DNA from 4 places in the Acidovorax sp. JHL-3 genome. Region 2 is predicted to be linked to each of the others. Evidence: predicted binding sites of a transcription regulator. Region 2 holds the regulator's gene; each other region holds the start of a gene.
What was found. The regulator LexA, encoded in region 2, represses DNA repair genes until DNA is damaged. The targets are predictions, from matches to a motif close to ACTGTATNNNNATACAGT.
Positions count from the first base shown of each region.

Region 1: K226_RS0109265 (DNA topoisomerase IV subunit B) is a predicted target of LexA. The motif match lies at 3,922-3,939, and genes of this name have one in related genera.
Region 3: K226_RS0116405 (PA0069 family radical SAM protein) is a predicted target of LexA. The motif match lies at 2,632-2,649, and genes of this name have one in related genera.
Region 4: recA (recombinase RecA) is a predicted target of LexA. The motif match lies at 3,530-3,547, and genes of this name have one in related genera.

Region 1 covers NZ_JAFU01000001.1:1,954,557-1,961,688, reverse strand. Annotated here, with positions in the region: gene parC (DNA topoisomerase IV subunit A) at 1-1,040, opposite strand, end outside; gene K226_RS0109270 (lytic transglycosylase domain-containing protein) at 1,037-1,870, opposite strand; gene K226_RS0109265 (DNA topoisomerase IV subunit B) at 1,907-3,889, opposite strand; gene K226_RS0109260 (MFS transporter) at 4,013-5,230, shown strand; gene K226_RS20055 (hypothetical protein) at 5,266-5,415, shown strand; gene K226_RS0109250 (bifunctional 2-polyprenyl-6-hydroxyphenol methylase/3-demethylubiquinol 3-O-methyltransferase UbiG) at 5,496-6,047, shown strand; gene dapA (4-hydroxy-tetrahydrodipicolinate synthase) at 6,082-6,978, shown strand; gene bamC (outer membrane protein assembly factor BamC) at 7,020-7,132, shown strand, end outside.
Region 2 covers NZ_JAFU01000001.1:2,756,446-2,763,577, forward strand. Annotated here, with positions in the region: gene kdsB (3-deoxy-manno-octulosonate cytidylyltransferase) at 1-39, shown strand, start outside; gene adk (adenylate kinase) at 197-853, shown strand; gene K226_RS0112885 (asparaginase) at 971-1,924, opposite strand; gene lexA (transcriptional repressor LexA) at 2,007-2,681, shown strand; gene K226_RS0112895 (D-2-hydroxyacid dehydrogenase family protein) at 3,352-4,359, shown strand; gene K226_RS0112900 (branched-chain amino acid ABC transporter substrate-binding protein) at 4,469-5,599, opposite strand; gene K226_RS20290 (hypothetical protein) at 5,743-6,216, opposite strand; gene K226_RS0112910 (DNA polymerase III subunit chi) at 6,216-6,650, opposite strand; gene K226_RS0112915 (leucyl aminopeptidase) at 6,658-7,132, opposite strand, start outside.
Region 3 covers NZ_JAFU01000004.1:210,828-217,959, reverse strand. Annotated here, with positions in the region: gene K226_RS0116420 (nitronate monooxygenase family protein) at 1-611, shown strand, start outside; gene K226_RS0116415 (acyltransferase) at 825-1,946, shown strand; gene rnk (nucleoside diphosphate kinase regulator) at 2,105-2,518, opposite strand; gene K226_RS0116405 (PA0069 family radical SAM protein) at 2,651-3,802, shown strand; gene K226_RS0116400 (sodium-dependent bicarbonate transport family permease) at 3,907-4,989, opposite strand; gene K226_RS0116395 (LysR family transcriptional regulator) at 5,078-5,977, shown strand; gene K226_RS0116390 (phosphoethanolamine transferase) at 6,081-7,132, opposite strand, start outside.
Region 4 covers NZ_JAFU01000001.1:656,975-664,106, reverse strand. Annotated here, with positions in the region: gene K226_RS0103030 (N-formylglutamate amidohydrolase) at 1-803, opposite strand, end outside; gene K226_RS0103025 (tripartite tricarboxylate transporter substrate binding protein BugE) at 921-1,886, opposite strand; gene K226_RS0103020 (LysR substrate-binding domain-containing protein) at 1,998-2,960, shown strand; gene K226_RS0103015 (MarR family winged helix-turn-helix transcriptional regulator) at 2,936-3,466, opposite strand; gene recA (recombinase RecA) at 3,607-4,713, shown strand; gene recX (recombination regulator RecX) at 4,847-5,308, shown strand; gene argC (N-acetyl-gamma-glutamyl-phosphate reductase) at 5,472-6,404, opposite strand; gene sucC (ADP-forming succinate--CoA ligase subunit beta) at 6,576-7,132, shown strand, end outside.

The DNA of each region.
Region 1 (7,132 bases), 800 kb from region 2:
GGGGTCTTGCCGGTCTTGGGCTCGAACACCAGGCGCACAGGCGCGTCCTTGCTGGACTCGTCGCGCACCACGTCCAGCACGGCCAGGATGCTGGCCTTGAGCTGTGTCTGGTCCTGGCTCAGCGCCTTTTTGCCGGCCTTGACCTTGGGGTTGGTGATTTCTTCGATTTCTTCGAGCACGCGCTGTGTGCTCACGCCAGGCGGGAGCTCGTTCACCACCAGCTGCCACTGGCCACGGGCCAGTTCTTCGATCTTCCAGCGCGCACGCACCTTCAGGCTGCCACGGCCCGTGCGGTAGGCGTCGGCAATATCGCCCGCGCTGCTGATGATCTGGCCGCCGCCGGGGTAGTCCGGGCCGGGCACCAACGCCAGCAGGTCTTCGGCGCTGAGCGAGGGCGTCTTGATGAGTGCAATGCAGGCGTCGGCAATCTCGCGCAGGTTGTGGCTGGGGATCTCGGTGGCCAGGCCCACGGCAATGCCACTGGCGCCGTTGAGCAGCGCAAACGGCAGGCGTGCGGGCAACTGGCGGGGTTCCTCCGTGCTGCCGTCGTAGTTGGGCATGAAATCGACCGTGCCTTCATCGATCTCGTCGAGCAGCAGGCTGGTGATGCGCGACAGGCGCGCCTCGGTGTAGCGCATGGCGGCGGCGCCGTCGCCGTCACGGCTGCCGAAGTTGCCCTGGCCGTCAATCAGCGGGTACCGCTGGGCAAAGTCCTGCGCCATGCGCACCAGCGCGTCGTAGGCCGACTGGTCGCCGTGCGGGTGAAAACGGCCCAGCACATCGCCCACCACGCGGGCACTCTTGACGGGCTTGGCCGCCGTGCTGCGCGTGGGGCCGCTGTAGCCCAGGCCCATGCGGTCCATCGAATACAAAATGCGCCGCTGCACGGGCTTGAGGCCATCGCACACGTCGGGCAATGCACGGCCCTTGACGACCGACAAAGCATATTCAAGATAGGCGCGCTGGGCATAACCGGCCAGATCCAGGGAGTCGCCCCCGTCGCCGGCGGTAGTGAAATCGAGAGTGGGTTGGTCGCTCATTCGTTCGGGTTCGGTTCAGTCACGTTCTGGGGCGGGGCCACACGCGTGGCGGGCAGATTGCCCCGGTTCAAGGCGCCGCCCGATAGCTCCATGCGCACACGGCCGGGGCCCGCACGCTGCGCCAGCACAGGCGCTGGCGGCTTGAGCTGGGCATACAGGCCGAGCACGGTGCGCACATAGTTCTGGGTTTCCTTGTAGGCCGGGATCCGGTTACCCGCCCTTTGCACCGCGCCCTCGCCTGCGTTGTAGGCAGCCAGGGCCAGGTCCAGACGGCCGGGAAACAGATCGAGCAGATAGCGCAGGTAGCGGGTGCCGGCAGACACATTCAAGGCCGGGTCCAACAGCTTCTGCGCCACCGTCCGGCGGGTGTCCGCCGCCACGCCAAACCGCCCTGCCGTCGCAGGCATGACCTGCATCAGGCCGATAGCTCCTTTGGGTGACACGGCACCAGCGTCAAATCCCGATTCGGTGGCAATCAGGGCCTGCAGCAACTCGTAGTCCACCCCCTGGCGGCTGGCCGAGGCCCGCAAATGGTGCTTGACGCGCTTGTAATCGAGCGAAATGTCAAAAAATGCCAGCAAGCGCACCGCGGGAGGCTGCGCCTGCCCAGGGCGCTGATCGCTTGCAGGCGCATCGCGCGAGGAGTCGAATTGCGTTCCGCGAAAAAAAAGCTCGTAGCGCGCATCCACCTGCTCTGCGGCAAAGTGGGTCACACCACGCGGGTCCACAAAGGCCCACAGGTCGGCATGCGCTGCCTGCTGCGCTATCAATAGCAGCAAAGGCACAGCCAGCAAGCGCAAGAGGCCTAAAAGGCGATGAATGGTGAGCATGTGAAACACCGACAAGGGGCGGTCAGGCATCTGCGGTCAGATGTCCACTTCCACCGCGTCGCCATGCAGCTCCATCAACTCGCGCCGGGATGCCGCCTCGCCCTTTCCCATGAGCTTGGTGATGAGCACCTCGGTGGCGGCAAAGTCGGTGCCGCCCAACTGCACGGGCAACAGGCGCCGGGTGTCGGGGTTGAGCGTGGTCTCCCACAGCTGCTCGGCGTTCATCTCGCCCAGGCCCTTGAAGCGGCTGATCTGGCATTTTTCGCGCGGAACGCCGTCTTTCGCGCACTTGTCGAGGATGGCGGTGAGCTCGCCCTCGTCCAGCGCATACATCTTGGCCGCAGGCTTCTTGCCGCGCGCGGGCACGTCCACCCGGAACAGCGGCGGGCGCGCCACATAGATGTGGCCGGTTTCGATGAGCTTGGGGAAGTGGCGAAAGAAAAGCGTGAGCAGCAGCACCTGGATGTGGGAGCCGTCCACGTCCGCATCACTGAGGATGCAGACCTTGCCATAGCGCAGGCCCGACAGGTCGGGTGAGTCGTTGGGGCCGTGCGGGTCCACCCCCATGGCCACCGAAATGTCGTGGATTTCGTTGTTGGCAAACAGCCGGTCGCGGTCTACCTCCCAGGTGTTGAGCACCTTGCCGCGCAGGGGCAGCACTGCCTGGTTCTCCTTGTCGCGGCCCATCTTGGCGCTGCCACCGGCCGAATCGCCCTCGACAAGGAACACTTCGTTGTAGGCGATGTCGCGGCTTTCGCAATCGGTGAGCTTTCCGGGCAGCACGGCCACACCCGAGCCCTTGCGCTTTTCGACCTTCTGGCCGGCCTTCTGGCGCGTCTGTGCGGCCTTGATGGCCAGTTCGGCCAGCTTTTTGCCGTAGTCCACATGCTGGTTGAGCCAGAGCTCGAGCGCGGGGCGCACGAAGCCGCTGACCAGCCGCACCGCGTCGCGCGAGTTCAGGCGCTCCTTGATCTGGCCCTGGAACTGCGGGTCGAGCACCTTGGCTGAGAGCACATAGCTGGCGCGCGCAAACACGTCTTCGGGCATCAGCTTCACGCCCTTGGGCAGAAGCGAATGCAGCTCGATGAAGCTCTTGACGGCGTTGAACAGGCCATCGCGCAGGCCGCTTTCGTGCGTGCCGCCCGCGCTGGTGGGGATCAGGTTGACATAGCTTTCGCGCACGGGCTGGCCGTCTTCGGTGAAGGCCACACACCACGAGGCGCCCTCGCCTTCGGCAAAGCTGTCGTTGCTGCTGTCGGCAAAGCCCTCGCCTTCAAACAGCGGTATCACCGGGTCGCCGTTGAGCGTTTGCTGCAGGTAGTCGCGCAGGCCGCCCTTGTATTGCCAGGTCTGGGTGTCGCGTGTTTTTTCGTTGATCAGCGAGACCGACACGCCCGGCATCAGCACCGCCTTGCTGCGCAGCAGGTGGGTGAGGTCGCCCAGCGGCAAGGCGCTCGATTCGAAGTATTTGGCGTCGGGCCAAACTCGCACCGTGGTGCCCTGCTTGCGCTCACCGGCCTCCAGGGGGCGCGCCACCAGGGGCTCGATCACATCGCCCGCCGAGAACACCAACCGGGCCGATTGCCCCTCGCGGTAGCTGGTGGCTTCCAGCCGGGTGGCCAGCGCGTTGGTCACGCTCACGCCCACACCGTGCAGGCCGCCCGAGAAGCTGTAGGCCCCGCCCTTGCCCTTGTCGAACTTGCCGCCCGCGTGCAGACGGGTGAACACCAGTTCGATCACCGGGGCCTTTTCCTCGGGGTGCAGGCCGAAGGGAATGCCGCGCCCGTCGTCTTCGATACTGACCGAGCCGTCGGCATGGAGCGTGACCTTGATTTTCTTGCCGTAGCCCGCCAGTGCCTCGTCGGCGGCGTTGTCCAGCACTTCCTGAATGACGTGCAGCGGGTTGTCGGTGCGGGTGTACATGCCCGGGCGCTGCTTGACGGGCTCCAAGCCCTTGAGCACACGGATGGAACCCTCGGAATATTCGCTGGCGGACACTGATGACGGTTTGGCAGACATGGGGCGGATTGTAGTGCCGCAGCGCTGTTGGGACTGGATAAATACCCAGCCTGCAGCACGATGGCGAGCCGCGCGTCGTGCAGGCGTCAGGCAAATGCACGCCGGATTGGCTACATTCCTTGAATGCACACGAATCCCCAAAAATTGTCCATGTTCCAGGTGCTGGCGTGCGGTGCCGCCATCGTGACCTTGTCCATGGGCATCCGCCACGGCTTCGGGCTGTGGTTGCAACCCATCACCCAGGAGATGGGCTGGACACGCCAGTCGTTTGCCCTGGCGATTGCCATCCAGAACCTCTCGTGGGGCGTGATCGGCATTTTTGTCGGCATGGTGGCCGACCGGTTTGGCGCGTTTCGCGTGCTGATAGGCGGCGCAGTGCTCTATGGCCTTGGGCTGGCTGGCATGGCGCTGTCACCTACGCCCACCCTGTTTGCACTCACGGCGGGTGTGCTGATTGGCGCGGCCCAGGCCGGAACCACCTATGCCGTGATCTACGGCGTGCTGGGCCGACAGATTGCGCCCGAAAGACGCTCGTGGGCTATGGGTGTGGCGGCGGCGGCCGGCTCGTTTGGCCAGTTTCTGATGGTGCCGGTAGAGGGCTGGCTGATCAGCAGTTTGGGCTGGCAACAGGCGCTGCTGGCGCTGTCCCTGATGGTGCTGCTGATTGTTCCGCTGGCCTTCGGACTGCGCGAGCCCGGGTTCCACGCATCCACCCCCGCCCGGCGCGACCAGACCATTGTGCAGGCATTGGGTGAGGCGTTTCGCTACCCCAGCTTTCTGCTGCTGACGGCGGGGTATTTTGTGTGCGGGTTCCAGGTGGTGTTCATTGGCGTGCACATGCCCAGCTACCTGCGCGACCACGGGCTCTCGCCCCAGGTGGCCAGCTATGCGCTGGCACTGATCGGGCTGTTCAACGTGTTTGGCACCTACATTGCGGGCACGCTGGGCCAGCGCATGCCCAAACGCAACATCCTTGCCTTCATCTACTTTGCGCGGGCCGTGGTGATTTCGGTTTTTCTGCTGGTACCGCTGTCGCCGCTGTCGGTGTACGTGTTTTCTGCCGTTATGGGGGCGCTGTGGCTGTCCACCGTGCCCCCCACCAATGCCACGATTGCGCAGATCTTTGGCGTGCAGCACCTGTCGATGTTGGGAGGTTTTGTCTTCTTCAGCCACCAGGTGGGCAGCTTCATGGGAGTGTGGCTGGGCGGCTATCTGTATGACCGCACGGGCAGCTACGATGTGGTGTGGTACATCGCGATCGGACTGGGCATCTTTGCGGGGCTGGTGAATCTGCCCGTCAAGGAAGCCCCCATCCAGCGCGGCACGCCGCAGCCCGCCTGAAAAACGTCCGGCAACCCAACACCCTTGACGGCCCCATGCACATCCCCACACCGCGCCACACATCCCGCTTTGCCCGGCTGCTGGGCTGGGTGGCCGCCTTGCTGATCTTGCTGGCGGTGTTTGCGATGTACACCGTGCCGGGGTTCATGGTCATGCTAGCAGACCAGATGTGGGCATGTTTTTGATATTTTTAAGCCTTTTTAGCCTCTAGAGCTTATAAAGCAAGCGCTAGCAGCTACTATTTTTATAGCAATTATTCTCCTCAATGCACGGCACTGAAGCACCATCCGACTGGGTTCGCCGCTGGTCAACCCTGGCGCCGCCAGGCAGCACCGCGCTGGACGTGGCCTGTGGCGCGGGCAGGCACCTGCGCTGGATGCACCAGCACGGCCACCCCACCGTGGGCGTAGACCGCTCGGCCGATGCCGTGGCGGCGTGCGCGGCCTGGGGTGAAATTCACTGTGCCGACATTGAAGACGGCCCCTGGCCTTTCGCTGGCCGACAGTTTGGCGCGGTGATCGTCACCAACTACCTCTGGCGCCCGCTGCTGCCCCTTCTGGTGGACAGCGTGGCCCCTGGCGGTGTGCTGATTTATGAAACCTTTGCAAGCGGCAATGAAACCGTTGGACGCCCTGCGCGGGCCGATTTTTTGCTGCAACCCGGCGAGTTGCTTGCCGCCTGTGCGACCCTTCGCACCGTTGCGTACGAAGACGGCTTTGTGGACGCGCCCGCACGTTTCGTGCAGCGCATTGCGGCCGTGCGCGAAACCGCGCACCCACGCCAGCCCGTTCGATACCGTCTGGACCTTCCGGTCTAGTTAGAATGCCCTTTTACCGTTTTCACTTGCGGACATGACCTCTCCTTCCGTCCCCCTTACCGGCAGCATCGTCGCCCTCGTCACCCCCATGCACGAGGACGGTAGCGTGGACTACCCCGCCCTGCGCAAACTGATCGACTGGCACATTGCCGAAGGCACCGACTGCATCGGCGTGGTGGGCACCACGGGCGAATCGCCCACGGTCAACGTCGAAGAGCATTGCGAGATCATCCGCGTGTCCGTGGAGCAGGCCGCCAAGCGCGTGCCCATCATGGCCGGCTGTGGCGCCAACTCCACGGCAGAGGCGATCGAGCTGGCCAAGTTTGCCCGCGGCGTAGGGGCCGACAGCCAGCTGCAGGTCGTGCCCTACTACAACAAGCCCACGCAAGAGGGCCAGTACCAGCACTTCAAGGCAATTGCCGAGGCCACGGGCGACCTGCCCATGGTGCTCTACAACGTGCCTGGCCGCTCGGTGGCTGACATGCTGCACGACACCGTGCTGCGCCTGGCGCAGGTGCCCGGCATCATCGGTATCAAAGAGGCCACCGGCAACATCGAGCGCGCCCAGTGGCTGATCCGCGATTTGCCCAAGGACTTCGCCGTGTATTCGGGCGATGACCCCACCGCCGTGGCCCTGATGCTCTGCGGTGGTCACGGCAACATCAGCGTGACCGCCAACGTGGCACCCCGCCTGATGCACGAACTGTGTGTTGCGGCGCTTGCCGGAAATGTGCGGCGCGCCATGGACATCCAGTTCCAGCTGATGCCGGTGCACAAAAACCTGTTCATTGAAGCCAACCCGATTCCCGTCAAGTGGGCCATGGCCCGCATGGGTCTGTGCGCAGGCACCATGCGCCTGCCCATGACACCCCTGAGCCAGGGCCACGAAGCCACCGTGGAAGCAGCCCTGCGCGCCAGCGGCCTGCTTTAACCCGACCGCCCTGACACCCGAGACACTCTGAGGATTTCCGCGTGAATCACACTGCACGATTGGGCCTGCTGGGCCTTGCCATGGCGCTTTCCGCCTGCTCCGTTCTGGAAAACGACAAGATCGACTACAAAAGCGCCACCCAGGGGGCCACACT
Region 2 (7,132 bases):
CCCGCCGATCTGAACCGGGTGCGGGCACTGCTGGCCTGAAACCACGCACGTCGCCACCTGATAGGGGTGCGCTGACGTAAGCCAGGGCAAGGCACTCACATGCTATCCTTGAACGCAAAGAGAGTACTGCGTCTTGGGCGTGCGCCTGCGCCTTCTGCCAGCAGTGCCGGCCGATTTCTAACCTTCGAGGATTTCCATGAGACTTATTCTGCTGGGCGCTCCAGGCGCCGGAAAGGGCACGCAAGCCACGTTCATCTGCCAGAAGTACGGCATCCCGCAAATCTCGACAGGCGACATGCTGCGCGCAGCGGTCAAGGCTGGCACACCGCTGGGCTTGCAGGCCAAGGCCGTGATGGATTCGGGTGCCCTGGTCAGCGATGACATCATCATTGGACTCGTCAAGGAACGCATCACGCAACCAGATTGCGCCAACGGCTTCCTGTTTGACGGCTTCCCCCGCACCATTCCGCAAGCCGACGCCATGAAGGAAGCCGGCGTCAAGCTGGACTACGTGCTGGAGATCGATGTGCCGTTTGACGCCATCATTGAGCGCATGAGCGGCCGCCGCTCGCACCCTGCCAGCGGCCGCACCTACCACGTCAAGTTCAATCCGCCCAAGGTGGCAGGCAAGGACGACGTGACAGGAGAGGAACTGATCCAGCGCGAAGACGACAAGGAAGAAACTGTCAAGAAGCGGCTGCAGGTGTACAGCGACCAGACCCGCCCCCTGGTGGACTACTACAGCAACTGGGCCAAGGCCCAGCCGGGCGCAGCCCCCAAATACCGCGCCATCAGCGGCACGGGCAGCGTTGAAGAGATCACTGCACGCGCCCTGCAGGCACTGTCCAGCTAAAGCGCTCCACGTTGGGGTAACGCACCGGCCTTTGTCCGGTGCGGCCAGCGCGCGGCCAATGTTGCACCTTGCATGCACCGCGGCGTTGGCGGCCACCGCGGCACAACCATAAAGCCGTTACGCCAGTAGTTCCAGCATCAGCGAGATGCGCGCCTTCACCGCAGACAAGCCCCGGGAATCCGCAAACGTATCGCCGGGCTTGGGCAAAATCTGGCCCTCCGGGCAGCGCGTGGAACGCACCACACGCACTCCGGCAGCCTGGGCGCGCAGCAGTGCGCCTTCCAGTGCACGGTGGATCGTTCCGTTCCCCGTGGCGGCCACCACGATGCCCTGCACACCATCGCGCACCAGTGAATCCACCAGAGCACCGGTGGCACCGGCATAACTTAGAACCACCTCGACCCGGGGCCATTGCACACAAGATGCTATGTTTTTCATAGCTAAGAGCGCTTGTTTTGATTGGCCTGAAGGCCAATTTTTCACTAAACGTACAGCACCCTCCTCCACCCAGCCCAACGGCCCGGCATCGCCTGAGCTGAACGCATCCACGCGGTAGGGGTGCACTTTCTGGACACGCTGAGCGCAGTGCACCGCGCCGGCTGCCACCACCACAACGCCCCGGGCGCCTGGAGTCGTTGCCACGGCAACGGCATCCAGCAGGTTCTGCGGGCCATCGGGCACCAATGCCGTTGCGGGTCGCATCGCGCAGGTCAGTACCACCGGCTTATGGGCATCCAGCACCGACTGCAAGAACCACGCGGTCTCTTCCAGCGTGTCGGTGCCGTGGGTGATAACAACGCCGCGCACGTCGGGGTCGGCGAGAGCGCTGGCACAACGCTGTGCAAGCGCGCCCCACACACTGAACTCCATGTCCTTGCTGTCCAGCTGCGCAATCTGCTCGGCGACCAGACTGCCACCTGACGCCGCTTGCAGGCCGGGTACGGCATGCAACAACTGCTCGACCCCCACCTGTGCAGCGGTGTAGCCGATGTTGTCGTCTGCGGCAGACGCCGTGCCGGCGATGGTCCCCCCCGTCCCCAGCACCACAATTTTTTGTCCGTGCACTTGCATCCTTTGAAAAACTGGTGAAAAATACAGTTACTGGATTAAAAAACAGTTATCCGCCACCACTGTGGCACGCACTGGAAACGCCATGCTCGACCATCCCAAGCTCACCGCCCGCCAGCAACAAATCCTGGACCTGATCCAGATGGCTATTTCCCGCACCGGCGCGCCGCCTACACGGGCCGAAATCGCCACCGAGTTGGGCTTCAAGTCGGCCAACGCCGCAGAAGAGCACTTGCAGGCCCTTGCGCGCAAGGGCGTCATCGAGTTGGTCAGCGGCACCTCCCGCGGTATCCGCTTGCGCAACGAAACGGTGCGCTCCATCAATGCGGCACGCGGCACCCAGTTCAGTCTGCCCATGCCAGGGTTGTCGCAGCTGGTTCTACCCCTCATTGGTCGCGTGGCCGCTGGCTCGCCCATTCTCGCGCAGGAACATGTGGACCAGACCTACAGTGTGGAAAACAGCCTGTTCCAGCACAAGCCCGACTACCTTCTCAAGGTGCGCGGCATGTCCATGCGCGACGCCGGCATCATCGATGGCGACCTGCTTGCCGTTCAGTCCACTCGGGAGGCCCGCAACGGCCAGATTGTGGTGGCAAGGCTGGGCGATGATGTCACCGTCAAACGCCTGCGCCGCACGGCCAGCACCATCGAGTTGCTTCCCGAAAATCCCGACTACCCGGTCATAGTTGTCCAACCCGGAGAGGTTTTCGAGATTGAAGGCCTGGCTGTGGGTCTGATCCGCAACACCATGCTCATGTAATTTCCTCCACCTGCTGCGTGCCTCAGGTGGTGGGCGTTTGGAAAAACCTTATGGTTTTCCAGCCCTGAGAGCGCGCACCATTTTGCAATCCTGCCTGTGCTCAACCTCTGATTGACGGAGTTTTCACATGCGTCTTGCCTTCTCCACTTTCTCTGCGCTTTCTCAATCGTTTTCTGCACTCGCACACTGGCTTCACCCGAGCCGTGGCGAGCTTTCGAGCAGTGCTGCGGCACCTACAGCGAGCACTGCCAGCGTCTGCAGCCAAGGCCCCTTACCGGGCGCGGTCTCCGGTATTGCCGGGCGGTCGAAACCTCCGTTGCGCCAGCTGGCAAGCGTCGGCATGTCTGTACCGCGCAGCCACATCACACATCGCGTACACAGTGCGACGTCGGGCACTTTCGCGCCTGGTGCATCCAGTCACCGAAACACCCGACGCCCGGTACGCGTGCTGCACCCAGCAGCCCGCGCAGAGGTCGGGCGCATGGTCATCGCGGGCCGCATGGCCGACGTCTGCGCCGAGCTGGAGCGCATGGCGGCGTGCGATACATGGCATCACTGATACCGGTGTCCGTATATCCGAAACTGCGAGCGCCACAAAACGTTGCATTCTGATAGCGGCCTTCTGGCCCGAGCAGGCTTCGACCAGTCCACGCCAAGGCACAATGTCGGGATGAATATTGTGATATTGGATGACTATCAGGATGCGGTGCGCAAACTCCACTGCGCAAGCCGACTTGATCCCTATTCTGCGAAGGTTTACACCAACACGGTGAAAGGTCAAGGACAGTTGGCCGTGCGCCTGAAGGATGCCGACATCATCGTGCTTGTGCGTGAACGCACCCAGATCACGCGCCAGCTGGTCGAGAAACTACCCCGACTGAAGCTGATTGCCCAAACCGGCAAGATAGGTAGCCATATCGATGTGGCAGCCTGCACCGAACGCGGCATTGCGGTAGCAGAGGGGGTTGGATCGCCTGTGGCGCCGGCGGAACTCACCTGGGCGCTCGTGATGGCGGCCACGCGACGGTTACCTCAGTACATTGCCAACCTCAAACACGGCGCGTGGCAGCAGTCCGGGCTCAAGGCGGCCTCCATGCCTCCCAACTTCTGCATCGGCAGCGTGTTGCGCGGAAAAACGCTGGGAATCTGGGGTTATGGCCGTATTGGTCAACTGGTGGCTGGTTATGGCCGCGCGTTTGGCATGAACGTGCGCGTTTGGGGTCGCGAAGCGTCCCGCGCCCAAGCCCTGACCGATGGTTACCAGGCGGCCACCAATCGGGAAGAGTTTTTCTCGCAATGCGATGTGCTGTCCCTGCACCTGCGGCTCAATGACGAGACCCGCGGCATCATTTCACTGGAAGACCTTTCGTGCATGAAGCCCACCGCGCTGCTGGTCAACACCTCGCGGGCTGAACTGATTGAGCCCGATGCACTGATTGCAGCCCTGAACCGCGGACGGCCGGGCCTGGCTGCCGTGGATGTTTTTGAAAGTGAACCCATCCTGCAAGGCCATGCCCTGCTGCGCCTGGAGAACTGCATCTGCACGCCCCACATCGGGTATGTCGAGCAGGACAGCTACGAACTGTATTTCGGTGCTGCCTTTGATAACGTGGTGAACTTCATCAAGGGGACACCAACCAATATCGCCAATCCCGGTGCGCTGCAAGTGCGACGTTGAGGCTTGGTCGTTCCCCCTACGTTGCTAAAGCGCCTAAACAAAAAGGCTTCCCGAGGGAAGCCTTTTTGTTGGGCAGCATCCAGAGCTGCTGCCCGCCGACTCTCTCAATTTAGTTCAGAGGGGTCTTTTTGCCATCCTTGTAGACATACAACGTGATGGCTGGGTTCTTCATTTCTCCGTTAGGCTCAAAGGAGATCGTCGAGGTCACGCCCTTGAACTGCGATTTCAGCAATTCGGGGGTATAGACCTTGGGGTCCACGGAATTGGCGCGTTTCATGGCGTCGACAATCAGGTGAGTAGCGTCGTAGGTGTAGGGGCTGTAGACTTGGAACTGACCTGGGTACTTGGCGTCGTACTTGGCTTTCCACGCCTTGCCGCCGGGCATCTTGTCGAGCGATGCACCACCTTCAGCGCACACCACGTTGGACAGGGTCTTGGCGCCTGCAGCCAGCTTGGCAATTTCGGCGGTGCAGATGCCGTCACCACCAAAATACTTCACGTTGCCCATGCCCAGCTGTTCCATCTGGCGCAGCATCGGACCGCCTTGGGGATCCATGCCACCGAAGAAGATGGCATCAGGGTTCTTGGACTTGATAGCCGTCAGGATGGCCATGAAGTCGGTGGCCTTGTCGGTAGTGAACTGCTCGTCCACAACCTTCATGCCCTTTTCGGCGGCAACCTTCTTGAACACATTGGCCACACCCTGGCCATAGGCCGTGCGATCGTCAACGATAGCAACCGTCTTGAGCTTCAGGGTGTCAGCGGCATAGAACGCCAAGCCTGCGCCCAAGGCGTTGTCGTTGGCAATAATACGGAAGGTGGTCTTGTATCCAGGCTTCGTCAGGTTGGGGTTGGTAGCCGCACCCGTAACGTGAGGAATACCGCAGTCGTTATAGACCTTGGACGCAGGAATGGTCGTACCGGAGTTCAGGTGACCCACGACGCCAGCCACTTTGGCATCGCACAGTTTTTGTGCAGCAGCCGTGCCCTGCTTGGGATCTGCTGCATCGTCTTCCGCCTGCAACTCGAACTTGATCTTCTTGCCACCGATGGTGATGCCCTGTGCGTTCAACTCTTCAATGGCCATGCGCGCGCCATTTTCGTTGTCCTTGCCGTAGTGGGCCTGGGCGCCGGAAACCGGAGCCACGTGGCCGATCTTGACCACTTGCTCTTGTGCAGAGGCCATACCAGCAACAGCTGCGATAGCAGCAACCACGGTCAGTTTCAACTTCAATTGCATATCAATCTCCAGTAAAGATAAACGCTGAGAATTGTTCTTGTGTCTCAACGCAGGCGAACATATCGCAATTTACGGGCCAGATCATTAGGGAACACGCCTAAATGCGAGTGAAACCACAGGGATATACCCTGTCATCCAATGGACTACGACGGATTGCCGCTAGCCAGCTCGTCAGCCACCGCCTCATAAACCGCATGCCGCACCACCGATTCGATTTCTTCCCGCAAACGGGGCAATACGGACCGGGTCTGCTCCTGCACCACCAGTGCAATCGCCTCGCGCAGCCTCTGGTCGAGCACCACATCCACACGCTGCATCACCCGGTGCACCATGTACTCCTCCATGCCCGGCGGCAAGGGGCGGCGCGCGGCGGGCGCCGGGACGTGCTGAGCGCTGGCGACGTCCGCCAGCTCGTTGGTAGGAAATCGCACCGGCACGACGGGAACTGCAACCCTTGCCTGGATGGATGGCGCGGACGGTGAAATGGAAGGGGCAAGCACCTTGGTCGACGTGGCAGCTTGCGCCACTGGCACTGAAACGGGGAGTACATCTGGCCCCTGCACCACTTCGGTGAGAGTCGGTACAAAACGAGGAAGCGGCTTGGGAGGGTGAGGCATCAGTCGACCTTCAACACGAGATCATGGCGTGTGATTGCATAGCCCTGTGACGCATAGTGGCGCCAACGCGCACGCGCTTCACCGCGTTCCACCTCATCGGTGGCACTGACCACCTCTACCAGACGCTCAAAACTACCAAATCCGGGCGGCACGACGCCCCCCAGATTCAGCAACATCTCGTGATGTGGCCCCTGCTGCACATCCACGGCAAGCACCACGGGGGAGAACCGCAAAAGCTCTTCCCCTGCGTCGATGCGGCAATGGGCCACGTAATCCTGGGGCGTCATGTTCCAGAGCATGTCGTCGAGTTCAGCCAGCGTTTGTGCGGAACCTGTGATCATGAGCTGTACGCCACTGCGCAGTGCCTTGCGGGCAAACCGGCAGGCGTAGGCCATTTTGTCTGGCGCATTGAAGTGGAAAGCGATTTCCGTCATGACGCTCTCAAGCAGGCTTCGATTGAAACTTGCGCCGGGAAGGTAGAGCGGGCTTAACAGCCTTGACCGTGCCCGTTGCGGAGCGCTGCTGCGCATGGCCCAGCAGGTAATGCACCAGCAAGCCAACAGGTCGGCCGGTGGACCCCTTGCCGGCACCACTTTTCCACGCAGTGCCGGCAATATCCAAGTGCGCCCATGGAAACTCGCCCACGAATCGCTGCAAAAACTTGGCCGCCGTGATGGAACCGCCTGCTCGTCCCGCCACATTGCCCATGTCGGCAAAATTGCTCTTCAACCCTTCCGCGTAGTCTTCGTCCAACGGCATGCGCCAGCAAAGATCTTGCGCCTCATCCCCAGCCGCAGACAAGGCAGCAGCCAGGACATCGTTGTTTGCAAAGAGTCCGCTACGCACAGACCCCAAAGCAATTACACAGGCACCGGTCAAGGTGGCGATGTCCACCACCGCTGCCGGCTTGAAGCGC
Region 3 (7,132 bases), on a different contig from region 2:
ACGTGAACCAGGCCGTGCACGCCTGGGGCGGCATCGTGCTGCACGACATCATCAACAACAAGTTTGCGCACAAGGCCATCGAAAAGGGCGCCGATGGCCTGATCGCCGTGGCCGCGGGCGCAGGCGGCCATGCGGGCGTGAAGAGCCCGTTTGCGCTGATTCAGGAGATTCGCCAGTGGTTCGACGGCCCGGTGGCGCTGAGCGGCTCCATCGCCAGCGGCGATGCCGTGCTGGCGGCCCAGGCCATGGGCGCGGACTTTGGCTACATCGGCTCGGCCTTCATTGCCACGCACGAGGCGCGCGCCTCCGATGCCTACAAGCAGGCCATCGTGGACGGCAATTCGGACGACATCGTCTACAGCAACCTTTTCACCGGCGTGCACGGCAACTACCTGGCGCCGTCGATCCGCGCAGCCGGCATGGACCCGGACAATCTGCCCGAGTCCGACCCCAGCAAGATGAATTTTGGTGGTGACGCGAAAAAGGCCTGGAAGGACATCTGGGGCTGCGGCCAGGGCATCGGCGCGATCAATGCGGTGACCAGCACGGCAGAGCTGGTGGACAAGCTGCGCGGCGAATACCAAGCCGCGCGAGCGCGGTTGAAGCTGTAATTCTGGATATTTTGGGGCTCTAGCGCTTGACAGCATTGCGTTGATAGCTATTGAATTAATAGCTTCGCAAGCGTGCTGAATCAGGTGCCCCTGCGCAGCGCGAGGGCCTCTCGTGCCGCAGAACACACCCGTTTTGTTGTCCAGCCCCCAGACACCAAAAGTTGGATGGCCCCGCCTGCGGGTCGGCATCACGCCATCGTTTCATTGGTTCGCATGACTTCTCCCCAATCCCGCACGCCGCTGATCGACATGGTCAAGGGCGTTGCCTGCGCCACCATCGTGTGGCACCACCTGGCTTTTTACGGCCCCATGTCGGATATCGCGCAGCCGCTGGCGCCGGGGTTGATGGCCTGGCTTTACGACTACGGGCGCATGGCCGTGCAGGTGTTTCTGGTGTTGGGTGGCTATCTGGCGGCGGCCAGTCTGGCACCGCAGGGACTTGCCCGTTTTGACAGCGCCAGGCAGCAGATCACACGGCGGTTTGTGCGGCTGGTGGTGCCGTATTCCGTGGCCCTGCTGCTGGCCGTGTTAGTGGCTGCGCTGGTGGGCAGCTGGATGGATCATCCCTCGGTGCCCGGTGCGCCCGACCTGGGCCAGCTGGTGGCCAATGCGCTGCTGCTTCAGGACATCGTGGGCGAAGAGGCCTTGTCGGCGGGGGTGTGGTATGTCGCCATCGACTTCCAGCTTTTTGCCGGCTCTGTGCTGTTGCTCGCGCTGGTGCGGGCCATGTGTGGCGAGGGGCGCGTGCGCCACGCTGCCTGGCTGGGGCGTGCGCTGGTGGTGGTGGGCGCGGCGATGTCGCTGCTGGTGTTCAACCGCGAGCCGCAGCTTGACATGTGGGCCCTGTATTTCTTTGGGGCCTATGGGCTCGGCATGATGGCTTGCTGGGCCGTGCAGGCCCCGCGTGCGGGCGGGTGGATGGCCACCATCACCCTGCTGGGCATCGCTGCCCTGGCGCTGGACTTCAGGGCGCGCATTGCCGTGGCGCTGGTGACGGCACTGGCCCTGGCGTGGGCACTGCGCTCACCCCGCTGGCGGCAGTGGCAGGGGTTTGCGCCCCTGGTGCGGCTTGGTCAGATGTCGTATTCGGTTTTTCTGGTGCATTTTCCGGTGTGCCTGCTGGTCAATGCGGTGGTCAGCCATGTCTGGCCGCAATCGCCCGAATGGAATGCGCTGGGCATGCTGGCCGCGTTTGCCCTGTCGCTGTTGGCAGGGAAGCAGCTGTACGCGCGTGTGGAACGCCACGTACCGACCTGGACCACGGCGCTGCGCTGGCAGGCCGGGCTGGTGGGCACCGGCATGCTGGTGGCCGTGACGACCAACCTGATCGCCTGATCATTTGATCACTTGATCACTCGGGCCTTCCTGTCGATTCTTCTTGGGGGTGCGGTGCCGCCTGGCTGACAGGCGCTGTGAGAAGGCGAGCACTGGTCACGAGGCCCACACAACTTGTCGATGGCCATGCCTCACACAAGTGCGGTGGCTCGTGCCGGTCAGCGGTGCAGCTCGCCCGCGCTTTCGGGTTGGTAGACGATGCTTTTCACCCGCACCGTCATCGACTTGCCGCCCGGGCCAGGCCATGCCAGTTCATCGCCCACCGCCAGGCCCAGCAAGGCGCTGCCCACGGGCGCAAAAATCGAGATGCGGTCGGCGCTGCCGTCCATGTCGCGCGGGTACACCAGCGTCAGGCAGAACTCCTTGCCGGTTTCCTCGATCGTGAACTGCACGGTGGAATTCATGGTCACCACATTGGGCGGAATCTCCTCGGGCGCCACCACGTCGGCGCGGTCCAGCTCTGCCTGCAGGTCGGCCTTGCCCGGAAAGACGCTGGCAGGAATCGCCGCCAGCAGTGCTTCAATGCGGTCCAGGTCCAGGGAGGACAGGGTGATCTGGGGTGTGCGCGCCATGGCGTGTACCTCGAAAGCTAGTTGTAAAGGGCGGGACTGTAGTGGATCGTGAATCTCGCACTGTGCCGCGTGGTCAAAGCGGTGGGCGAGGTTTTCGCGGAAATGCTTTAAAAACTGTATATTCATACAGTTATGAAAAGCGATGCTGATCCCGCTGATTCGCCCGGCGGCTCGCCGCCCGAAGCGCGCATTCCCATCCACGCCATTCGCGGCCGGGGTGCCGTCACGGCCATGCCGCACCGGTTTGCAAAGGACTCGCGCACGGTGGTGGACGATGGCTGGGATTTTCCTTGGGATGGCGAGGCGCAGGCCACGTCGCAGCCCACCCGGGTGCACCGGGAAACCGCCCGCAGCGCGCTGTGCGCCAACGATTCCCCCGACATCTTCTTTGAGCACTCGGTAAACCCCTACCGCGGTTGCGAGCATGGCTGTGTCTATTGCTATGCCCGCCCCACGCACAGCTATCTGAACCTGTCGCCGGGGCTCGATTTCGAGACGCAGATTATTGCCAAGCACAACATCGGCGAGGTGTTGCGCGCCGAACTGGCGCGCCCCGGCCATGTGCCGCGCACGCTGAACGTCGGCTCGGCCACCGATTGCTACCAGCCGGTGGAGCGCGAGTTACGCCTCACGCGGGGCGTGATCGAGGTGCTGCGTGATGCGCGGCATCCGTTTTCGCTCATCACCAAAAGCAGCGGGGTGGAGCGCGACCTCGACCTGCTGGCGCCACTGGCGGCGCAGCGCCTGGCGGCGGTGTATGTGACCATCACCACGCTCGATGCCGCGCTGGCCCGCCGCATGGAGCCGCGCGCAGCCGCGCCGCACCGGCGCCTGCGCACCATCCGTGCGCTGGCCGATGCGGGCGTGCCCGTGGGTGTGAGCGTGGCGCCGCAGATCCCTTTCATCACCGAAGACATGGAGCAGGTGCTGGCAGCCGCACACGATGCCGGTGCGCGCAGCGCTTTCTACACAGTCATCCGGCTGCCCTGGGAGCTGGATGCGCTGTTTCGCGAGTGGCTGGCGCTGCATTACCCCGACCGCGCCGCGCGTGTGATGGCGCGCATCCAGGACCTGCACCAGCTGGGCCCCGCGGCCCGCGCCGCAGGCAAGACCTACGACAGCAGCTATGTGTCGCGCATGAAAGGGGCCGGCCTGTGGGCCGATCTGTTGCGCCAGCGGTTTGCCACCACCTGCCGCCGGCTGGGGCTGAACCGCGAGCGGGTGGAGCTGGACCTCACCCAGTTCAGACCCGGGCTGGCGCAAGGGCAGGGGAGTTTGTTTTAGGCTGCGGCGTCGCGCCTGGGCACGATTGATCTAGAGGCGCAATCAACGCGCAGAGGCAGGCATTGGCTGCAAAGAGTGACCGGGCAGGGTGCGCATTGCCGGCCTCAACCCACCCAGGCCCACTGCACCACCTGCGTGTAAAGCGGAATACCCAGCACGATGTTCAATGGAAACGTCACCCCCAGTGACAGGCTCACATACAGCGATGGTTGCGCTTCGGGGATGGCATAGCGCACCACTGCAGGCACGGCGATGTAGGAGGCGCTGGCGGCCAGCACCATCAAGAGCGTTGCATCGCCCGCAGGCACCTGCAGCCACCACGCCAGCACCAGCGCCAGGCTGGCGTGCACCAGTGGTCCCACGACGGCATACGCCAGCAGCCAGGGCGACTGATGGCGCACCGCAGGCAGGCTGCGCGCGGTGTTCAGCCCCATGTCCAGCAAAAACAGGCACAACATGCCTTTGAACAGGTCCCCCGAAAAAGGCTGCATTGCGGCCTTGCCCTCGTCGCCCGTCACCAGGCCAATCACCATCGCACCCAGAAGCAGCAGTTGCGTGCCATCGGTAAACGACTCGTGAAGGATCTTGCCCACCGAAAGGTTTGGGGCTGGCGATGCCGCTGCGACCGCACTGCCATGGCCCATGCTGTGACCGCCCGGCGCACCTGCGCCCGCAGAGACCATTGCCATCACCGGCTGCCCGCGGTGTGCGGGCACCGTGCCGGTCGATGCCGTGGCTTGATGCTGGCGCAACGCATTGGCCAGCATCACCGCCAAAATAATCGCGGGCGACTCCATCAATGCCATGGCGGCCGCCATGTAGCCGCCGTAGGCAATGTGCTGCGAATCCAGGTACTGCGTGGCCGTCACAAACGTCACCGCACTCACCGACCCGTACGTGGCCGCCACCGCCGCGGCGTTAAAGCCCGAAACCACCCGCCGCAGCAGCACGTAGCCCACCAGCGGCACTACCACCGCCAGCAGCACCGCAAGGCCCAGGCTGCTGGCCACGCTGGGCGTGAGCCCCGATGCCGCCAGCGCAAAACCGCCCTTGAGCCCCAGCGCCATCAGCAGGTAGATCGACAAGAACTTGGAGATTGCTGCAGGCATCTCCAGGTTCGATCGGACCAGGCCCGCAAACACCCCCAGGGCAAAAAACAAGATCGCAGGGTCCAGCAAGCTTTGCATCAGATAACTCCTTGTGGGGTTGGATGCTAGTTGCGCGACACTGCAAAGTAAAATCGATTCGAATGCGGTTATCTATAGATAAAAATCTATGAACATCACTTTTCGTCAACTGCGCCTGTTTCTGGCGCTGGCCGAGACGGGCAGCGTCAGTGCCGCAGCCAGGGTCATGCATGTCACGCAGCCCACGGCCTCCATGCAGCTGCGCGAGGTGACCCAGGCCGTGGGCCTGCCGCTGTATGAAGTGGTATCGCGCCGCGTGCACCTCACCGAGGCGGGCCAGGCACTGGCCCGCACTGCACGTGCCATTGCGGGCGAGTGGGATGCGTTCGAGCAGCTCGTGTCGGGCGCCAAAGGCCTCACCAGCGGGCGCCTCAAGGTTGCCGTGGTCAGCACCGCCAAATACTTTGTGCCCCGCCTGCTGGGCAGCTTTTGCAAGCTGCACCCGCAGATCGACATATCTCTCGAAGTGCTCAACCGCGACCACGTCATCACCCGCCTGCGCAGCAACCTGGACGACCTCTATGTCATGTCCAGGCCGCCAGAAGACCTGCTGCTGGAAGACCAGATCCTCATGCCCAACCCGCTGGTCGTCATTGTCCCCGCCGGCCACAGGCTGGCGGCCAAAAAGCGCGTCAATATGGCGCAGCTGCAGGGCGAGCGCCTCCTCCTGCGAGAAAAGGGCTCTGGCACCCGCATGGCGACCGACGCCCATCTGCGCCAACTGGGCTTTGTTCCCACCGCCGTGCTGGAGCTGGGCAGCAACGAGGCCATCAAAGAATCGGTCGAGGGGCAGCTGGGCGTGTCCATCCTCTCGCGCCACGCGCTGGGCGCCCACCACGACGGGCTGGCAGTTCTTGACGTGCAGGGCTTTCCCATCCAGTCGCACTGGCACCTGGTCTGGCCCAAGGGCAAGCAGCTGTCACCGATTGCAGAGGTGTTTCGGGGACATCTGGTCGGTGAGGCGAAAGGATGGCTGGGGGTGCGGTAAGCGGGGCGAAGGGATTCGAAAGGATAGGCAGTTGTTTTGGTGAATTTCTTGAGGCCAGAATGCGCTCAATAAGAGCGATCAATTGGGCCTGGCCTTTGCCGTTTCACCCGGCCAACGGACCGGTTGGCTGTTGCCTGCATCCGGCAAACATATCCAGCGCCGGGCTGTAGGCCCCGGTCTGCACATCCATCAGGCCCAAAACCGAATGAAAGTAGTTGTCGTGCGTGACGCGCCGTTGGGCTAGGTCCTGCTGCAGGCAGCCGGTGGTCACATGGGTGCGCGCCTGCATCGCGGGTGACAGCCAGGTGATCCAGGGCACATGCTTTTGCACATCGGGCGCGATGGAATAGGGCAGGCCATGCAGGTAGATGTTGTTCTCGCCCAGCGATTCCCCATGATCTGCTACATAAATCATAGCTGTTTGCGCTTTATCTGATTGGTCTGAGAGCCAATTGAGCACTGAATCGAGAAACTGGTCGGTCTGCACGATGCTGTTGTCATAGGCGTTCACCACCTGTTCTTGCGTGCATTCCTGCAGGTTGGTAGAGGTGCATTCGGGCTGGAACTGCTTCAGGGCCGGGGCCGAGCGTTTGAAGTAGGCGGGGCCGTGGCTGCCCATCTCGTGCAGCACGACCACGGTGCCGCGGCGGCGCTGTTCGGCGGGCAGTTCGGCCAGGCGCTGGTCCAGGTCCTTGAGCATGATGGGGTCGAGGCACTCTCCGCCAGGGCACAGCACCGGGTCTTGCAGTGCCGTGGTGCGCACTTCGCCGATGCGTTCGCACACGCCCTTGCAGCCAGCCTGGTTATCCACCCACAGCACGGCCAGGCCCGCGTGGTGCAGCACGTCGATCAGGCTTTCGTAGTTGGCCTTGCGCGATTCGAAGCCGTCGCGACCCAGGTGCGAAAACATGCAGGGCACCGACGCGGCCGTGCTGGTGCCGCACGACCAGGCGTTGCGCGCCGTGGCCAGGTCGGTGCGGGCCGACAGCAGGGGTGTGGTGGGCCGCTCATAGCCGTTGAGCCCGAAATTCACGCTGCGCCCGGTTTCACCCAGCACCAGCACCAAGAGGGGTGGCTTTTGCTGGCCCGCATAGCTGGCGCCCAGCTGGGCGTCGCGGCCCAGGGGCATGAGGGTGTTGGTGTCCAGCCGCAGCG
Region 4 (7,132 bases), 2.1 Mb from region 2:
TGGATGCTGTGGCGGTGCTGCGCCGGGTTGCCGTAGCGGCGCACCAGCTCCACGCCCTTGTAGGGGTGGTTGTATTCCACGCTGTAGCCACAGCCGCGCAGGTGCTCGCAGATCAGGGCCGACAGCGCCGGGCTGGCGGTGCTGCCATCGCGGTCGCCCACCACGAAGTCGGCATGCACCATGCCCGGAAACTCGGTGGCATGGCTGGCGGCCACGGCGGGCATCGAATGGCAGTTGATGTGGATGCTGTAGCCATGGCGCGCATGGGCCGCGTCAATGGCCTGCGCCACGGCGGCGTGGTAGGGGCGCCAGCAGCGGTCAATGCGCGCACGCACCTCGGCCACCGAGAGCAGGCGGTTGTAGATGGGTTCGCCTTCGTCCGTGAACTTCCAGATCAGGCCCTTGCCCAGACGCACCTTGCTCAGCACCTTGGGGTCGGTCGATATGGGGTCGGTCCATTCACCATCGAGCAGCGTGGTGTCGAGCTCGGTGGTGTCGCGGTTGGCATCGAGGTAGATGCGCGGGAAATGCGCCTCGACCCAGGCCACGCCCAATGCGGGGGCAAAGGCGTAGATCTTTTCGACGTGGGTGTCTTCCGCACGGCGCAGCGTGGGCAGATCGCAGACCGCGCCAAAATCGTGTGGGTAGAACGTGCCGCTGTGCGGCGAGTCCAGCACCAGCGGGGTGGTGCCGGGCTGTTGCGACACCATGCTGACGGGGGGCGCGGCAACGCCGGGCGTGCCCGTGGCACCGGGCTCCGGTTGCTGGAAGCGGTGGTTGATCAGTTTCAAGGCTGCATGCATAGGCAAAGTGTGCGCAATTTGGGGCGGCCGGCCTAGCCGCCCAGACCCGAAAGACCCTGTGGTTATCCCTGAGTCTTTCCGGTTGTGGCCGTCGGGCCCGCAGGCCCGCTGCTGAAATCAGTCGAGGCTGACCTTGGCGAATGCCGCCACGCCTTTCATCTTGTCGATTTCGCGGGCGATTTGGGTTGTGAATGCCTTGGGCGTCGTTCCCGAGGGGTACAAGCCTTGCCTGGCCAGCCGCTCGCGCACGTCGGGTTCCTGCAGGGCCTGGGCCACGGCTTGCTGGATGCGATCCACCGCCGCAGTCGGCGTGCCGGCAGGTGCCACCAAGCCAAACCACGACGGATCGTTGTTGGCAGCATGGCCCAGTTCGCCATAGGTGGGCACATCGGGCAGCACGTCCAGCCGCTGGGGCCACGAAACGGCCAGCGCCTTGACCTTGCCAGAATTGATGTGCGGCAGTGACGAAGCCACCTGGTCAAAGTACACCGCCACCTGTCCCGCCAGCACATCGTTGATGGCCGGGCCTGCACCACGGTAGGGGATGTGCACCATCGAGGTGCCGGTGCTGCTCTTGAACAGCTCGCCCCACATGTGGCCGATGGTGCCGTTGCCCGGCGTGGCATACGACACCTTGCCGGGGTTGGCCTTGAGGTATTTCACCAGGTCGGCAAAGTCCTTGACCGGCAGTGCCTTGGGGTTGACCACGATGACGCCCGGCGCTTTGACGATCTCGGTCACGCCCACGAAATCCTTGGTGGGGTGGTAGGGCAGTTTGCTGTACACGGCGGGGTTGACCCCGTGGGTGGACAGCGTGGCCACGCCAATGGTCAGGCCGTCTGCAGGGGCGCGGGCCACTTCAGCCATGCCGATGGAGCCACCCGCGCCGCCGCGGTTTTCCAGCACCACGGGCTGTTTGAGGATGCGGGCCAAAGCGTCTTGCAGCGTGCGCGCCGTGATGTCGGTAGCGCCCCCCGGCGGGAAAGGCACGATCATGCGCAATGGCTTGCCTTCCTGGGCAAAAGACATTCCAGGCACGAAAGACACAGCAGCCAATGAGGCAAGCAGTTGACGACGTTGCATAGGTTCATTCTCCTTTGGGATGCACTGAGGTTACCGAAGCTGACGCCTTCTACCAAGCAACGGATATGCCTGATAACATTCCATTTTGGAATGTATTGAGTGCAACCTGCCATGTCATTGCGCCGCCTCGCCCCACCTTTGCACCTGCTACGCGCGTTCTCCACCGTGGCCCGGTTCGGCGGTGTTTCACGCGCTGCCGAAGCGTTGCACCTCACGCAAAGCGCCGTGAGCAAGCAGATCAAGGACCTGGAAGCCTGGGTGGAAGTGCTGTTGTTCGAGCGCACCCACAAGCGCCTGGCGCTCACCCCTGCCGGGGAGCGCTACGAGAAAGCTGTGCAGGCCGTGCTGCTGCAACTGGAAGCTGCCACACTGGAGCTCATCACCAGCGACGACGGCGGCGGCGCACTGCACCTGTCGAGCCTGCCCACCTTTGGCGCCAAATGGCTCATTCCACGGCTGCCGCAGTTCCAGCTGCAGCACCCGCAGGTCACGCTGCATTTCGTGCCGTATGTGCACAGCTACAACTTCGAGCGGCCCGAGCTCGACTGCGCCATCCTCTTCGGTGACGGCCACTGGCCTGGTGCCCACGCCCACTACATCACGGGCAACGATGTGGCGCTGATCGCCCCGCGTGCCAAGGTGGCCGACTGGCCCATTCACACCCCGCACGACGTGGCGCGCCACACGTTGCTGCGCCATGTGACCGTGCCAGACGCTTGGCTGCGTTGGAGCGAAACGCACGGCGTGCAGGGCAGCATCGACCCATTGGCCGGGCCGCAGTTCGACCAGTTCCAGACCATGATCCGTGCCGTGATGGCGGGCATGGGCCTGGCGCTGGTGCCGCGCTGCCTGGTGCAGGACGAGATCACCGCAGGCGTGGTGCGCGAGCCCCTGGCCGATGCCGCCCGGCGCGGCGGCTACCAGAGCGATGTGGGCTACTGGCTTTGCTACCCCGAAGGGCGCATGCAGCTGCATGCGCTGCAGTGTTTTCGGCAATGGGTGCTGGCCTGCGCGGAGCCCGTGGACGCTATGGACGCAGCAGCGGCGATTCAACCACCCGCTGCCCCGGCATAAGCCTCCAGCCCAATGGCCACCACCGTGGCCACGTCCTGCCCCACCTCTTCACGAAACTCTGCTTCTGCCTGCGCCACGGCGTCGCGAAACGCCTGCAGCCAGGCCAGGCCCGTGGGCGTAAAGCACACGCGCCGCGCGCGCGCATCCAGCGGGTCGGCCGCGCGCGTGACCAGGCCCCAGGCCTCGCACTGGTCCACCAGGTTGGCCATGGCCTGCTTGGTCATGCCTGCGCGCTGGGCCAGGTCGGTCAGCCGGTCGCCCTGCAATGCCAAGTGCCGGGTGATGTGCACATGGGCTGCCGTGACCTGATCGCGCGCCGCCAGGTTGGACAGCGCCAGCGGCACCTCGACATTGCGCGCCATGAGCTGCAGCACCCGGGCATCGAAGCGGCGCAGCGCACTGCCCATCAGGCGACCCAGGTGGGTCTGGCGCCAGCGGTCGTCGGGCGCCGAAATGGCCGGGATGGGGAGCGTGATGGAGAGGGGCGCGGGTGAAAAATCATCCATGCCGCATTGTCAGGCAAACTGACTAAAAATTGCTTTATCTCGATTCCATTGCTCGCATAAACTACTGTTCAAGCATCCAGCCTGTGATTAACCGCAGAGCGATGCCAGCATCCAACCTGTTGTTTTTCAAGGAGTTTCTCATGGACGTCGCAGTCAAAGGCACCAACCCCGCATTGCCAGTGAACACCGAAAAGGCCAAGGCCCTGGCCGCCGCGCTCGCCCAGATCGAGAAGCAGTTTGGCAAGGGCACCATCATGCGCCTGGGCGAGGGCGAGGTGATCGAGGACATCCAGGTCGTCTCCACCGGTTCGCTGGGCCTGGATGTCGCCCTGGGCGTGGGCGGCCTGCCGCGTGGCCGGGTGGTCGAAATCTATGGTCCGGAATCGTCGGGCAAGACCACGCTCACGCTGCAGGTGATTGCCGAGATGCAAAAGCAGGGCGGCACCTGCGCATTTGTCGATGCCGAGCACGCCCTGGATGTGCAATACGCCCAGAAACTCGGCGTGCAGCTCTCCGACCTGCTCATCAGCCAGCCAGACACCGGCGAGCAGGCGCTCGAAATCGTGGACAGCCTGGTGCGCTCGGGCGCCGTGGACCTGATCGTCATCGACTCGGTGGCCGCCCTCACCCCCAAGGCCGAAATCGAAGGCGAAATGGGCGACAGCCTGCCCGGCCTGCAGGCCCGCCTGATGAGCCAGGCGCTGCGCAAGCTCACCTCCACCATCAAAAAGACCAACTGCATGGTCATCTTCATCAACCAGATCCGCATGAAGATTGGCGTGATGTTCGGCAGCCCCGAGACGACCACCGGCGGCAATGCGCTCAAGTTCTACGCCTCGGTGCGCCTGGACATTCGCCGCACCGGCACCATCAAGAAGGGTGACGAAGCCATCGGCAACGAAACCAAGGTCAAGGTGGTCAAGAACAAGGTGTCGCCCCCGTTCAAGACGGCCGAGTTCGACATCCTGTTTGGCGAAGGCATCAGCCGCGAAGGCGAGATCATCGACATGGGCGTGAACGCCAAGATCGTTGAAAAAGCCGGTGCCTGGTATGCCTACAACGGCGAGAAAATCGGCCAGGGCCGCGACAACGCCCGCGAGTTCCTGCGCGAGAACCCCGACCTCGCCCGCGAGATCGAAAACAAGGTGCGCGAAAGCCTGGGCATTGCCCTGCTGCCCGCCGCCCTGGAAGCTGCCCCCGCCACCAAGCCAGCCAAGGCCGAGAAGGGTGAGAAGGAAGACAAGTAAGAGCGGTAGCAAGAGCGGCAGCGGGCGCCTTTCATGCAAGGCGCACCGGCTACTTTTTTTTGAGGTCAAATAGGCTGCTGGCGCTTACCCAATAAGCGCCAGCAGCTATTAATAATATAGCAAAAATATCGCCATGGCCTTTGGCACCCTCTCCCTCAAGGGCCGCGCGCTGCGGCTGCTGTCCCAGCGCGAACATTCGCGCACCGAGCTGGCCACCAAGCTGGCGCGGCACGTGCAGGAGGGCGACGACCTCAACGCCGTGCTGGACGACCTGCAGGCCAAGGATTTCATCAACGCCAACCGCGTGGCCGAATCGCTGGTGCACCGCCGCGCTGGGCGCCTGGGCACGCAGCGCCTGGTGCAGGAGCTGCGCAGCAAGGGGCTCGATGATGATCTGGTGCGCGCCACGGCCGAGCGCCTGCGCGCCACCGAGCACGAGCGTGCCCAGGCCGTGTGGCGCCAGCGCTTTGGCAGTGTGGCCACCGATGCACAAGAGCGTGCGCGGCAAATGCGCTTTCTGGCCGCACGCGGGTTCTCGGGCGACGTGGTGCGCCGTGTGGTGCGCGACGGCAGCCCCGACGACGAGCCCACGTGAAAGATGGGGCCACTGCCAGGGAACTGGATTGCCGGTAATTTTGGATAAAAAAGGCCCTCAGCCCTTTATCCATGAGCGCAGCAAGCTATCAAATACGAAGCATTTCAACCGCCAGTCAAGCCAGTCGGCTGCGTCAGGCCCCGCTGTCGCAGGGCCTGCCCATTCACAAACCCAGCATCAACTGCAGGTTTTGCACTGCCGCACCGCTGGCGCCCTTGCCCAGGTTATCCAGGCGCGCCACCAGCACGGCGTGGCGGTAGGTTTCGTTGGCGAACACCCGCAACTCCAGCTTGTTGGTGTCGTTGAGCGCGGTGGGCTCCAACTTGCCGTCTTCGGTGGGCGGCAGCACGCTTACCCACTGCGCGGGCGTGTTGCTCTGGGCGTAGTGCGATGCCAGCGCGTCGTGCAGATCGGCCGCCTTGGGCTGGCCCGGCAACAGATCAAGGTGCAAGGGCAATTGCACCAGCATGCCCTGGCGGAAATTGCCGACGGCGGGAACAAAAATGGGCCGGCGTGTGAGCCCGGTGTATTTCAGGATCTCGGGCAGGTGCTTGTGCGACAGGCCCAGTGCATACAGCTCAAACGGCGCGGCCTGGCCTTGCTCATAAGCTTCGATCATGGTGCGGCCGCCGCCTGAATAGCCACTGACCGAAGGCAGCGCGAGCGGAAAATCCTTGGGCACCAGGCCTGCATCCACCAGCGGTCGCAGCAGGGCAATCGCGCCGGTGGCGTAGCAGCCGGGGTTGGAGACGCGCATTGCCTCGCGCACGGCCTGCGCCTGCCCTGCGGCCAGCTCAGGAAAACCAAACACCCAGCCCGGCGCCGTGCGGTGCGCGGTGCTGGCGTCAATCACCTTGACTTGGCGGCCGGTGGTCTTTTCGATGTAGTCGACCATGGCCACGGTCTCGCGTGCCGCGTCGTCGTGCAGGCACAGCACCACCAGGTCCACGCCCGCAATCAATTCGCGCTTGGCGGCAGGGTCCTTGCGCAACTCGGGCGCAATGCTCACCAGCTCGATCTGGGGCATGGCCTGCAGGCGTTCGCGGATCTGCAGACCCGTGGTGCCGGCTTCGCCATCAATAAAGATTCTGGACATGTGAATGCTCCTGCAAGGGGGATCGCGTTCTGGCCACCCCTGTAAGCTTGGCACAAGGGATGGTGCATTGCAGCATGATACATTCACAGGCTGCCATGTCCCGAGCCCGCGGCCAGACATTCTTTGTCCATGGTAAACGGGTAAATACCACCCTTCCCTGAGAGAGACCTCATGAAGATTCACGAATACCAAGGCAAGGAAATCTTGCGCAATTTTGGTGTGCCCGTTCCGCGTGGCATTCCCGCATTCACGGTGCAAGAAGCCGTGGAAGCAGCACAAAAACTTGGCGGCCCCGTGTGGGTTGTCAAGGCCCAGATCCACGCCGGTGGACGCGGCAAGGGCGGCGGCGTGAAGGTTGCCAAGACCATCGAAGACGTCAAGCGCATCGCGGGCGAAATCCTGGGCATGCAGCTCAAGACGCACCAGACCGGCCCCGAAGGCCAGAAGGTCCGCCGCCTGTACATCGAAGACGGCGCCGACATCAAGAACGAGCTGTATGTATCGCTGGTGACCGACCGCGCTACGCAGAAGGTGGCCCTGATCGCTTCGTCTGAGGGCGGCATGGACATCGAGGAAGTAGCCCACTCCACGCCCGAGAAGATCATCACCGAGATGATCGACCCCCTGACCGGCATCACCGCCGAGCAGAGCAAGAAGGTGGCCGCAGCCATCGGCCTGACCGGCGCTTCCATCGACCAGGCCGTAGACATCTTCGCCAAGATCTACAA